4 regions of the Anaerostipes faecis genome follow, and region 1 is predicted to be linked to each of the others. Evidence: predicted binding sites of a transcription regulator. Region 1 holds the regulator's gene; each other region holds the start of a gene.
What was found. The regulator Rex, encoded in region 1, represses fermentation and respiration genes when NADH is low (regulators of the CRP and FNR family bind a similar motif). The targets are predictions, from matches to a motif close to ATTGTTAANTANTTAACAAT.

Region 1 (3,139 bases):
ATATTTCAAGAAGCCTTGCAGCTTCCAGGAGATGCGGTGTGAGAACACACCCTGCCGGATAATCGATCTCCATTCCATAACGGCTGACCGTATTCAGGCCGTCGGCATCCAGCAAAAGAGGTTTCTTTCCACACTGTAAAACCTCTTCCAATAATTCTTTGGTCCGCTCTGAGACTCCCATTCCAGGTCCGAATAAGATACAGTCACACCATTCAAGGGCTTTTTTTACATTCTCATATGTTCCGAACAGTACTTCCGGAAGCATAGACTGCAGAATCGGACGGTTGGCTTCACAGGAAATCACCTTTACCAGTCCGCTGCCCATGCGCAGAGCACTCTTTGCCGAAAAAAAAGCAGCCCCTGACATCGTCTCATTTCCTGCTATGATCAGGACTTTTCCGTAGGTGCCCTTGTGAGAATCCGCAAAACGGCCCGGAAGCCTCTTTAGATCTTCCCTGTCGTATGTGAATCCCCCTGCATGCTTCTTTAAAACGGAATCAAAGAAACCTATCTTTTCTACATACAGCCGTCCCGCATATTCTCTTCCCGGATAGAGCAGATGTCCTGCCTTGGGCCCGCCGAACGTCACCGTAGCGTCTGCCCTGACGGCGCATCCAAGGACTTTCCCCGTATCCCCGCTGATGCCGGAGGGAATATCGACCGACATGACTCTGGCTCTGCTTTCATTGATCCTCTCCACAACGGTCCGATATATCCCCGCTATCTCCCTGGAAAGGCCTACGCCGAACATTCCTTCCAAAATCCAGTCATAGCCGTTATAATCTATTTCTTTTTTTTGCTCATACCCAAGACGGGTAAGGATATCATACTGCGTCTTTAAATCTCCGGATGCCTTGGACAGCTCCCCCACGACTGTGAAATCCACAGAATATCCTTCCTCCAGAAGGATTCTGGCCGCAGCCAGCGCATCTCCCCCGTTATTTCCGCATCCTGCCACAGAAAGTATCCTGTCACTTTTTCTGACCGTTTCCATGAGCCTTCGGGCAATTTTTTCGCTGGCCCGCTCCATCAGCACAAGACCCGGCATTCCGATCTGCTGTATGGTCTCTTTATCAACATCCTGCATTTCCTGATTTTTCAAAACATATTTCATAGACACTCTCCTATGACAAAAGCCTGTGCCAGCCCCCCTGTGTTCGTAACCGACACATGAAATTTCGTAATCTGCATATCCGATGCCAGCTTTTCGGCTCTGCCTGTCAGTTTCACATAAGGCGCTCCTTTTGAATCCCGGAACACTCCGATCTCATAGGGCTCCAATCCGAAGAAGCCGGTTCCAAATACTTTGGAAACGGCTTCTTTAACTGCAAAATTACCAGCAAGAGTCGTACTGTTTAAACCTGCGTATGCCAGTTCCTCTTCTGAAAAAATCCGGCTTAGGCGGTTCTTTCTCTCCACCATCTTCTGTACCCGCCCGATTTCTATCAGGTCAGTTCCTATACCGACAATCATGGCGTTCCTCCCGTCTTTACTCCGCGCCCTCGCCGTCTTCCCTGCTGTGAATATTGTAAGTCAGCGTCATGAGACTTTCTGCCAGATGGACATTCTCCACGGTCACACTGTCTGGCAGCGTGAGATCCACAGGAGCAAAGTTCCAAAATCCTTTGATGCCCCAGGACACAAGATCTTTGGCAATCTTCGGCGCCTGGTCCTGCGGAAGCGTGAGGGCTGCGATCTTGATCTCATGATTCTTTATAAACTCTTCCATATCGTCAATATCGTGCACTTCTACTCCGTGCACCGTGATGCCGATCAGCTTCGGATTTACATCGAACAGTGCGATCACCTGAAAACCAATGCTGTTATTGTTGAAATCCTGATAATTGGCCAATGCCTGCCCCAGATTTCCGGCACCGACAATGATCATCTGATTGCTCTTGTCAAGCCCCAGGATCTTGCCGATCTCCACGTAAAGGTTTTCTACATTGTAACCGTATCCCTGCTGCCCGAAACCTCCAAAGTTATTCAGGTCCTGTCGGATCTGGGATGCAGTTACTTTCATTCTCTCGCTCAGCTCTTTGGATGAGATCCTCGTAATATTTTTTGCTTTCAAAGCCCCCAAATAACGGTAATATCTAGGTAATCTCTTTATAACTGCCGGTGATATATTCTTATCCATTGATGACATTATTACCCTCCCACTTATTTTATTAACTACTCAAATTAAATAAATTATATAAGATTGTCTAATAACTGTCAAACTTTTCGGTGCGTTTTTTCAGAAATTATGTTATGCTTAAAAGGAATTTTTACAGCTTAGAAATTTTGAAGGAGTGCACTATGGTTTTATCTTGTCAGAATATACATAAAACATTTGTCGACCAGGAAGTCCTGAAAGGAATTTCCTTTCATATCAATGAGAAGGACCGGCTCGCCGTCATCGGCTTAAACGGCGCCGGAAAGTCCACCCTGCTCAAGATCATCATGGATCAGATGACACCCGACGAAGGGGAGATCCACAAAAAGAAGGACGCCGATATCGGCTATCTCGCACAGCATCAGGACCATACTTCTTCCCGCACCATTTATGAAGAGCTTTTGACCATAAAACAAGATGTGATCGAACTGGACAAAAAACTCCGCTCTCTGGAGCATATGATGAAGCATTTAAGCGGCGCAGAGCTCGAAGAAAAGATGGAGGAATACACCAGGACCACTCATTTATTTGAACAGAAAAACGGTTTTGCCTATGAAAGTGAGATCGCAGGAATCTTAAAAGGACTCGGGTTTAAAGAGGAAGACTTTCAAAAAATGATTGAGACACTGTCCGGAGGACAAAAGACAAGGGTAGCTCTCGGAAAACTTCTGCTGATGAAGCCCGAGATTCTTCTCCTGGATGAGCCTACCAATCATCTGGATGTTGAGTCAATCCAATGGCTGGAAAACTATTTAAGCCACTATGAGGGCGCTGTCATCCTGGTCTCCCATGACCGGTATTTCCTGGACAAGATCGTCAACAAGGTGATGGAGATCGAGGCGGGGCATGCGATGCTCTTTGACGGCAACTACACTTCTTTTATTAAGAAAAGGGATCAGGTAAAGGCGATCCGCTTAAAGGAGTACGAAAACCAGCAGCAGGAGATCCGGCACCAGAAGGCGGTCATCGAAAAACTAAAGC
Region 2 (3,139 bases), on a different contig from region 1:
TCACCAGGGTATATCATCAGCAGGCTAAAAAAACCATTTTGCTGGCAGACCACACAAAAATAAACTGTAAATATTATATAAAAGTATTTGATCTGGCGGAGATCGACGTATTGATCACCGACCGTCCCCTGCCGGAAGAATTTGATACTTTTTGTTTTGATCATGATATAGATGTGATCTTTGAATAGTATGTGTTAAAATGTTTTTGAGGTAAGAACTATGCAGATGTCGAATCGGATTAAAGAAATAATAGAAGTGATTCTGAACAGCAAGGGTTATGTGACGGTTGGTGAAATCGCAAAGAATGCTCTGATGGTAAACATTCTTCTGAATCATGCAGATGAATCCACTCTCTACCAATGGCTGAGGAGAGAAGGGGATGCATCGAGAGTCTATACAGTTAAAAACAGTATTCTGGATTCCAAAATCCATACATTCATTGAATATGTGGAAGACCGCATGGGACTTCAGCTGATCCGGGACAAAGAATTAAAAGAAAGCCTTTATGTTCATATAGAGCGTGCTTTGACAAGAATCCGGGGTACCTCACGATGTGCCAACGAAGAGTACTCCTTTAGGTGTCATTCTTACTATTGCCGCAACAGGAAGTGAGGCGTCTAACAGCTGTGTTATCACAAAAGCAGACGAAAATTTAGAACGGTTCTGTGACAATGACATCAACCGTGCCAGATTTGCCATTGAAAATCCGGAACTTACGATGACCCTGCCTCCATTTCAGACGGCATGCGGCATCATTGACATCATGTCTCACTCATTTGAGAGATATTTTACTCCTGAAAAGGAAAATGACATACTGACGGACTATTTATGTGAGGCTATTTTCCACACATGTATGGACTGCGGACGGATTCTCATGAAAGATCCTGAGAACTATGAGGCAAGAGCCAGCATCATGGTGGCATCGACTCTTTCGCACAATGGTCTGACCGGTATGGGAAGAACCGGAGACTGGGCATCCCATTTCATCGAGCATGAATTATCCGGCGAATATCAGAGCGTAACTCACGGAGCAGGACTTGCGGTGATCACTCCTGCATGGATGAAATATGTGTATAAAGACAACAGGGACAAATGTTCTTCTTAAGCCTCGGTGTTCCGACAAAATTAAGGGATGTTCCCGGAGTCGAGGACTTAGATGAAGAAGTGATGGAGCGCATGGCGAAACGTGTACGCGTTGTTCATGAGGACGGAAGCATCGGCTGGGTGCGCCGCTTAAATATAAAAGATATTGTAGAAATATTTAAACTGGCGATGTAATAAAAGAAGAACAAAGTGGGCAAGCCCACTTCAACGCCCCAACCCCTCCCTCACTCTTTGAGGGGCTTGACAACTTTGCGTGCCTGATGCAATTTGCCGCAGGCAAATAATTTCCTTACGCATCTGTGCACAACCCGCGGAGCGTTTTTATTTCATAGGGAAGGTCCTGTGATTTGATTTGAAATACAGTTTGGAGAGAAAGTTTTATACTTATTTTATTGATAATCAGTCAAATTTGACATATAATTAACAGTGATTGATAAAATTTTAACCAAAATGCACAATGTGAAGGAGGTATTTCATGTTAAACCAGGCCTACTATGATAAAACAGATGAGATCATAGCATCTCACGGGCTTACGCAGGCTGCTTTGATCCCGATCATCCAGGATATTCAGGCAGAATATCGCTATCTTCCGCCGGAGCTTTTAAGTTATGTGGCATCAAAGCTGTCCATTGACGAAGCCAAGGCGTACAGTGTTGCGACCTTTTATGAAAACTTTTCTTTTGAACCAAAAGGAAAATATATCATTAAAGTCTGCAACGGGACAGCCTGTCATGTCCGCAAATCAGTCTCCATTTTGGAACGTCTTTACAGTGAGTTGGGGCTCTCAGAGGAGAAAGCGACCACTGATGATATGATGTTCACGCTGGAGACCGTTTCCTGTCTTGGTGCCTGCGGGCTTGCACCAGTCCTCACCGTCAATGACAAAGTCTATCCGGCGATGACCCCGGATGCTGCTGCTGAACTGATCCGTGAACTGAGAGGAGCTTAAATGATGAAAAAAATTGAAAACAGAGAAGTTCTTGAACAGATCCGTCAAACTTCCAGGGAGCAGATGAACAAAAGCAAATGCCGGGTCCTGATCTGTGCAGGTACAGGCTGTCTTTCCGGCGGGTCAGGCGCCATCTATGACAGGATGTGTGAGTTAGTGGGGGAACATCCTGACGTAGAAGTCCATTTCGGACCGGAGATTGCACACGGAGACGGTGAGATCGGAGTGAAAAAAAGCGGATGCCATGGCTTCTGCGAGATGGGGCCTCTGATGAGGATCGAGCCTCAGGGAATCCTATATACAAAGGTGAAGCTTGAAGACTGTGAGGAGATTTTTCACAGGACGATTGAAAAGGGAGAACCGATCAGGCATCTGTTATTCAAGAGGGATGGAATTGAATATCAGAGGCAGGAAGAGATTCCCTTTTATAAAAAACAGACGAGAAACGTATTAAAAAACTGCGGGCATATTGACGCAGAACATATAGAGGAGTATTTATCCATCGGCGGATACGAGGCTCTGGAAAAAGCACTGTTTGACATGAAGCCGGAAGAGGTGGTCAGCGAAATATCAGAGTCGAATCTGAGAGGCCGGGGAGGCGGAGGTTTCCCAACAGGGTATAAGTGGTCCCAGGTAGCCGGACAGAAAGAGAAAATCCGCTATGTCGTATGTAACGGAGACGAGGGGGACCCGGGTGCATTTATGGACCGAAGCATCATGGAGGGAGATCCCCACAAGATGATCGAAGGAATCATGATCGCCGCCTATGCGGTAGGCGCCCGGGAAGGATATATTTATGTGCGGGCGGAATACCCCCTGGCAATCAGCCGTCTGAAACGGGCAATAGAACAGGCGGAAGAATGCGGACTTCTGGGAGAACATATTCTGGGAACTGATTTTTCTTTCCATTTACATATCAATAAAGGAGCAGGCGCTTTCGTGTGCGGAGAGGGAAGCGCACTGACGGCATCCATCGAGGGCAGCCGGGGGATGCCCCGGGTAAAACCGCCGAGAACCGTAGAACAGGGCCTGTTTGGAAAACCGACGGTGCTGAACAATGTAGAGACGTTCGCTAATGTACCGATG
Region 3 (3,139 bases), on a different contig from region 1:
ACAAAGGCGGATATCACAGCTCATGGAGATTTCACATCCTCCTCCCAGTGCAAATCCGTTCACTGCGGCGATGGTCGGAATAGGGAATGTCTCTAACTTGCGGAACACGTCATTTCCCTTCTTACCGAAGGCTTCTCCTTCTGCTTTTGTCAATGTACTCATCTCAGCGATGTCAGCTCCGGCCACAAAGGATTTATCTCCTGCTCCGGTAAGGATCAAGGCTCTTGTATTTTCCAGATCAACAGCATCCAGTGCTTCCTCAATCTCGCCGAGCACCTGGCTGTTTAATGCATTTAATGCTTTTGGACGGTTGATGGTGAGGATACCTACAAAACCTTCTGTTTCATATGTGATGAATTCCATGGATTCAATCTCCTTTCAAATTAAATTAGTCCATTTCAACGATGGTAGAGCATCCCATACCGCCGCCGATGCAAAGTGTTGCAAGACCTTTCTTAGCTCCCCTGTCTTTCATTGCATGAAGCAGAGTAACCAAGATACGGCATCCTGAAGCTCCAACCGGATGTCCGATGGCAATCGCTCCGCCGTTTACATTTAATTTGCTTAAGTCGAATCCTAAGTCTTTTCCTACTGCTACAGACTGAGCTGCAAATGCTTCATTTGCTTCGATCAGGTCGAAGTCATCAATGCTCATTCCTGTTCTTTCCATAACTTTTCTTGTAGAAGCAACTGGTCCGATACCCATGATCTTAGGATCTACACCGCCGAGTGCTCCGGCAACCCATGTAGCCATCGGGGTAACGCCTAATTCTTTTGCTTTTTCTTCACTCATAACTACAACTGCTGCTGCACCGTCATTGATTCCTGAAGAGTTAGCAGCTGTCACCATTCCGCCCTGTTTGAACGCTGGTCTTAATCCTGAGATTCCTTCTGCTGTTGTTCCCGGACGAGGACCTTCATCTTTGTTTACGATAATGGTTTCTTTTTTCTTTTTTACTTCTACCGGTACGATCTCTTCGTCGAATTTTCCGGCTTCCTGAGCTGCAACTGCCTTCTGCTGGCTCGCTGCTGCAAACTCATCTAATTCTTCACGGGTAAGTCCCCACTGGTCACAGATGTTCTCTGCTGTCATACCCATGTGGTAGTCATTAAATGCACACCATAATGCATCATTAACCATAGCATCTTTTAATACGCCGTTGTTCATACGGTATCCGAAACGTGCCTGATCTAATACATATGGAGCCATTGACATGTTCTCACATCCGCCTGCTACGACAACGTCAGCGTCACCGCTTCTGATCATGTCTGCAGCCATGTTTACCGCCTTCAGTCCGGAACCGCACACAACGTTGATCGTTGTTGCCGGAACTTCGATCGGAAGACCTGCCTTGATGGATGCCTGACGAGCAACATTCTGTCCTAAACCAGCCTGGATAACACATCCCATGTATACTTCATCTACCTGCTCTGGCTTAACATTCGCTCTGTTCAGCGCTTCTTTGATAACGATTGATCCTAAGTCAGCAGCCGGAGTTGTGCTCAATGCTCCGCCCATCTTACCTACTGCTGTTCGACAAGCACTTGCAATAACTACTTTTCTTGACATATCAATTCCTCCATAATAATTCTGTGTTATATAGTGTTTGGCAGTTTCCCGCCGATATGTTAATAGTATCACAATCACTTTTTCATTTCAATTACTAATTTTTTTCAGGCTTTAATCCAGGCTTCATATCATCTTAAAAACTGCGTATTTAAGCCATTTGTTTTAGTCTTTTGTATACAGTATAGATTGTACTTTTTTAAATACATCCATATGTTCGTTTTTTTATTTAGAAAAATTTCATATATTTTTAGACATTGTATCCCTTAAAATCAACATAAAATCGTCACAAAATTAACAATATACACTGTTTTCATGATGAAGGCTTATCATAAGCATCTGTGCCTGTCTCTTTTTCCTTCATTTTTTATCTTAAAAGAGGCAGGCTACCGGTTAATTTATTCACCATCTTTTTGGGTCCGCACAGGGCAATCCCGAGATAATCGAGCTGTTCCTCTGCCGTCTGTAACATTTTTTCAATAAACTCACTGTAAATCATACAGCCCTGAGCCAGATCAGAGAAGTCTGCCGCGATAAGTTCTTTAAACTCGGGCAGATTTACTTTATACCTCAATTCTTTTAAAATTTCACGGCTGCCTTTCAGGACAGGCACAGGAAAAGTTATGATTCCCGGATGCCTGAGGAATAAAAGATTTGACCGGGGTACCTTTTTAACACCCCGGTCAAATCTTTTATCGTTATCCCTCTATTGAAATGTATTCCTCTGCCGGAACTTCTTTTCTTTCCTCGGCCTTTGGAAATCTCAGCACCAGTTCGCCGTTGTCAAACTTCGCCTTGATATCCTCCTGTTTCAGTTCTTTTCCGACATAGAAGCTTCTGCTGCACTGTCCGGAGTAACGCTCTTTCCGGATATAGTTGCCCTCTTTGTCTTTCTCATCTTTTGCTTCGTTCTTTGCCGCACTGATGGTCAGATAACCGTCTTTCAGCTGGGCGGAAATATCCTCCTTGCTGAAACCAGGAAGTTCCATACTTAATTCATATCCGTCTTCTGTATCTTTGATATCTGTCTTCATGCCGCGTTCAAAATCTCCAAAGCCAAAACGGTCAGCAGGAAATGCATTTTTAAACGCCCGGTCCATCCATCCGTCAAAAACATTTTCTCCAAAAATACTTGGCATCAACATAAGTCATTCCTCCTATTCTATCTCCTGTACGGGAATACCCGCACTGTTATATGTTGTTTATTTGTTCTATGTGTAATATAACAATTATCTTTCAATATGTCAACTCCTCCAATAAAAGTTCACAGTTTTTTCACAAAACAATCATTCAGAAAAAGGCTCGGGAGCCTGTTTGCTCCTGAGCCTTTAAATCACATATAGTATTTGTCGAAGAAGTTTCCCACCAACGGAAGGAAACATCCAGAGGCAGTTTTTTATCACTATTGTAGGAACACATTTCAAAGCGTGACGGAAATAGTAATAAAAAACTCAATTATCTGTCCTGCATACTGATGGAGTCGATCGCGACACTTCCGCCCCGCACCACCTCAATACTGGAAAACCTTTTCTTAAAAACTTTTAATATAGAGTTGTTCTTCGCTTCTGTCCG
Region 4 (3,139 bases), on a different contig from region 1:
ACAAAAACGAGCTGCTCAGGGAAGCGGCAGACCAGCTTGTGACAAACCAGAATTACATTCTTTCGGAGAATGTAAAAGACGTGAAAGCAGCCATGGAGCGCGGGATGTCGGAGGCACTGGTGGACCGTCTGACTCTGACGGTTGACAGGATCGAAGGTATGGCAGAAGGACTCAGACAGGTGGCGGACTTGGAAGATCCCATCGGGGCAGTCACCGAGATGAAGCCCAATAAAAGCGGACTGCTGATCGGAAAGAAGGTCGTGCCTTTGGGCGTTGTGGGGATTATCTATGAATCCCGTCCCAATGTCACTGCGGATGCGTTTGCTCTTTGCTTTAAGACAGGAAACGCCTGCCTGCTCCGCGGCGGAAGCGACGCCATACATTCTAATCTTGCGATTACTAAAGTTCTCCAGGAATCATTAGCCAAGAAAAAGATGCCGGTATTCGGCATTCAGCTCCTGGAAGATACCAGCCGGAAAACTGCCACAAAGATGATGCAGATGAATGAATATATTGATGTCCTCATTCCAAGAGGCGGAGCCGGATTGATCCGGAGTGTCGTGAAAAACAGCACGGTTCCCGTGATCGAGACAGGAACCGGAAACTGCCATACTTATATCGATGAGTATGCAGATCCCCAAATGGCTGTCGATATCGTGGTCAATGCAAAAACTCAGAGGCTTGGAACCTGCAATACATGCGAGTCTCTGGTCATACATAAAGATGTTGTACAGACCCATCTTCCGGCTGTTGTAGAGGCATTGCTGAAAAAGGGAGTGCAGGTCAGAGGAGACGAGAGAGTCATGGCAGTCAGTGACCAGGTGATCCGGGCGACGGAAGAAGACTGGGGAACCGAATATCTGGATGCCGTTATCTCGGTAAAGGTCGTGGACAGCTTTGATGAGGCGGTAAAACATATCAACCGCTACAATACCAAACATTCCGAGGCGATCGTCACAGATTCTTATTCCCATGCCCAGGAGTTTCTGGAGAAGATCGATGCGGCTGCAGTCTACGTAAATGCTTCCACGAGATTTACCGATGGATTCGAGTTCGGCTTTGGAGCCGAGATCGGAATCAGCACCCAAAAGATCCATGCAAGGGGACCGATGGGACTCGATGCGCTGACGACTACCAAATTTATTATTTATGGCAATGGACAGATCAGGCATTAGATAAAACTTCAAAGAGGGAGTTCTCAGGATCGGGGACTCCTTTTAGATTGATAATTATTTCACATATAGAAAGCGCTATTGTTTCTTTTTCTGTGCAAAAAGATGAAAAAAGTAAAAGAATGAAAAGATTTTAGTGAGATGTGTGTTATTTTATGGGATTTCATTTGTGAAAAAAATGTCGAAAGTTGATTTTGCATGCTAAACAATTTATCATTAAAGATATGGAAATTAAAGAAAAGAGAAAGGAAGGCTTAAAAATGGCATTGTTTACATTTAGCGGCGGAGTTCATCCGGATGACGGGAAAGAATACGCAAAAAATTCTCCGATCACCGAATATCTGCCTAAAGGAGATGTTGTTTTACCTGTCGGCCAGCATATCGGGGCACCTGCGAAACCGATCGTACAAAAAGGTGATCAGGTACTGGCGGGACAGAAGGTTGCAGAGGCAGGCGGTTTTGTGTCTGCCAATATTTACAGCTCTGTTTCGGGTACGGTGAAAGCAATCGAGCCGAGAGTGACTCCCGCCGGGGCAAAAGTAAATGCAATTGTAATAGAAAACGACGGAGAATTTAAAGAAGCGGAGTTTAAAGCAAAGCCGTATCAGGATATGACCAGAGACGAGGTTCTCGCTGCGATCAAAGACGCAGGGATCGTCGGGCTCGGAGGGGCAGGTTTCCCGACTCATGTGAAGCTGGCTCCGAAAGATCCGGATGCCATCGAGTACATCATTGTCAATGGTGCGGAGTGTGAGCCTTACATAACCGGAGATTATAGGATCATGATGGAGACTCCGGAAGTCCTCGTGGAAGGTCTTAACATTGTTCTTGACTTGTTCCCGAAGGCAAAAGGAATCATCGCAGTGGAAGACAATAAAAAAGATGCCATTGCCAAAGTCAGCGATTGTGTCAAAGGAGATGCAAGAATTTCGGTTGCAGAGTTAAAGACAAAATATCCGCAGGGAGCGGAGCGTTCCCTGATCTATGCGACTACGGGAAGAGCCATCAATTCCAGTATGCTTCCGGCAGATGCAGGATGTATTGTGGACAACGTGGCAACGATTGTTGCTGTCAAGGAAGCGGTAAAAGAGGGAAGACCTTTGTTCCGCCGTGTGGTAACGGTGACCGGAGATGCGGTTGAGAGCCCTAAAAACCTTTTAGTCCGCACGGGAACCAACGTCAACGAACTGATCGAAGCAGCCGGTGGATTTAAGGGACAGCCTGAGAAGGTGATCTCCGGAGGTCCGATGATGGGAATGGCCATGTTTACTACCGACGTTCCGGCAGTCAAAACATTTTCTTCTCTGCTTGCATTTACAAAGGACCCTGTGTCTGCCGTAGAGCCGAGCAACTGTATCAACTGCGGGCGCTGTGTCAGCGTCTGTCCTCAGAAGTTAATGCCGGCGAGACTGTCCGTACTGGCAGATAACAATAACTTTGAAGCATTTGAGGCACTCCACGGAGATGAGTGTGTGGAATGCGGATGCTGTTCTTTTATCTGTCCGGCGAAGAGAAACCTGGCACAGTCAATGAAGACAGGACGCAAACAGGTCTTGGCAAATCGTAGAAAGAAGTAAAGGAGAGGTACATATGAACGAAACATTATATCGTGTTTCAGCAAACCCGCACGTAAGGGACAAAAGCTCAACACAAAGCATTATGCTGGACGTAATCCTTGCATTACTCCCGGCCACAGTTTTTGGTATCTATATCTTCGGTGCATCTGCGGCTGTGACCATTGCGGTCTCCATTGTCACCTGTGTGGCTGCTGAGTATATATATCAGAAGCTAATGAAACAAAAAGTTTCCGTCAGCGATCTGAGCGCGGCTGTGACCGGACTCCTGCTTGCGCTGAACCTGCCGGCAGGTGTTCCTTTCTGGATGCCGGTGCTCGGCGGCCTTTTTGCCATTATTGTCGTAAAACAAGTTTTCGGCGGCCTGGGGCAGAATTTTATGAACCCGGCATT

Region 2: QGT46_RS15565 (complex I 24 kDa subunit family protein) is a predicted target of Rex. The motif match lies at 1,534-1,553, and genes of this name have one in related genera.
Region 3: QGT46_RS13165 (acetyl-CoA C-acetyltransferase) is a predicted target of Rex. The motif match lies at 1,850-1,869, and genes of this name have one in related genera.
Region 4: rsxC (electron transport complex subunit RsxC) is a predicted target of Rex. The motif match lies at 1,222-1,241, and genes of this name have one in related genera.

Annotation. Positions count from the first base shown of each region.
Region 1 covers NZ_CAJSYK010000012.1:88,394-91,532, reverse strand. Annotated here, with positions in the region: gene QGT46_RS09825 (NAD(P)H-hydrate dehydratase) at 1-1,114, opposite strand, end outside; gene acpS (holo-ACP synthase) at 1,111-1,473, opposite strand; gene QGT46_RS09815 (redox-sensing transcriptional repressor Rex) at 1,490-2,149, opposite strand; gene QGT46_RS09810 (ABC-F family ATP-binding cassette domain-containing protein) at 2,302-3,139, shown strand, end outside.
Region 2 covers NZ_CAJSYK010000034.1:16,319-19,457, forward strand. Annotated here, with positions in the region: gene QGT46_RS15545 (DeoR/GlpR family DNA-binding transcription regulator) at 1-188, shown strand, start outside; gene QGT46_RS15550 (hypothetical protein) at 220-612, shown strand; gene QGT46_RS15555 (iron-containing alcohol dehydrogenase) at 554-1,105, shown strand; gene QGT46_RS15560 (hypothetical protein) at 1,093-1,278, shown strand; gene QGT46_RS15565 (complex I 24 kDa subunit family protein) at 1,580-2,053, shown strand; gene nuoF (NADH-quinone oxidoreductase subunit NuoF) at 2,054-3,139, shown strand, end outside.
Region 3 covers NZ_CAJSYK010000022.1:17,875-21,013, forward strand. Annotated here, with positions in the region: gene QGT46_RS13160 (enoyl-CoA hydratase-related protein) at 1-363, opposite strand, end outside; gene QGT46_RS13165 (acetyl-CoA C-acetyltransferase) at 389-1,570, opposite strand; gene QGT46_RS13170 (DUF2000 domain-containing protein) at 1,935-2,195, opposite strand; gene QGT46_RS13175 (Hsp20/alpha crystallin family protein) at 2,266-2,712, opposite strand; gene ilvN (acetolactate synthase small subunit) at 3,023-3,139, opposite strand, start outside.
Region 4 covers NZ_CAJSYK010000032.1:13,500-16,638, reverse strand. Annotated here, with positions in the region: gene QGT46_RS15260 (glutamate-5-semialdehyde dehydrogenase) at 1-1,175, shown strand, start outside; gene rsxC (electron transport complex subunit RsxC) at 1,433-2,749, shown strand; gene QGT46_RS15250 (RnfABCDGE type electron transport complex subunit D) at 2,763-3,139, shown strand, end outside.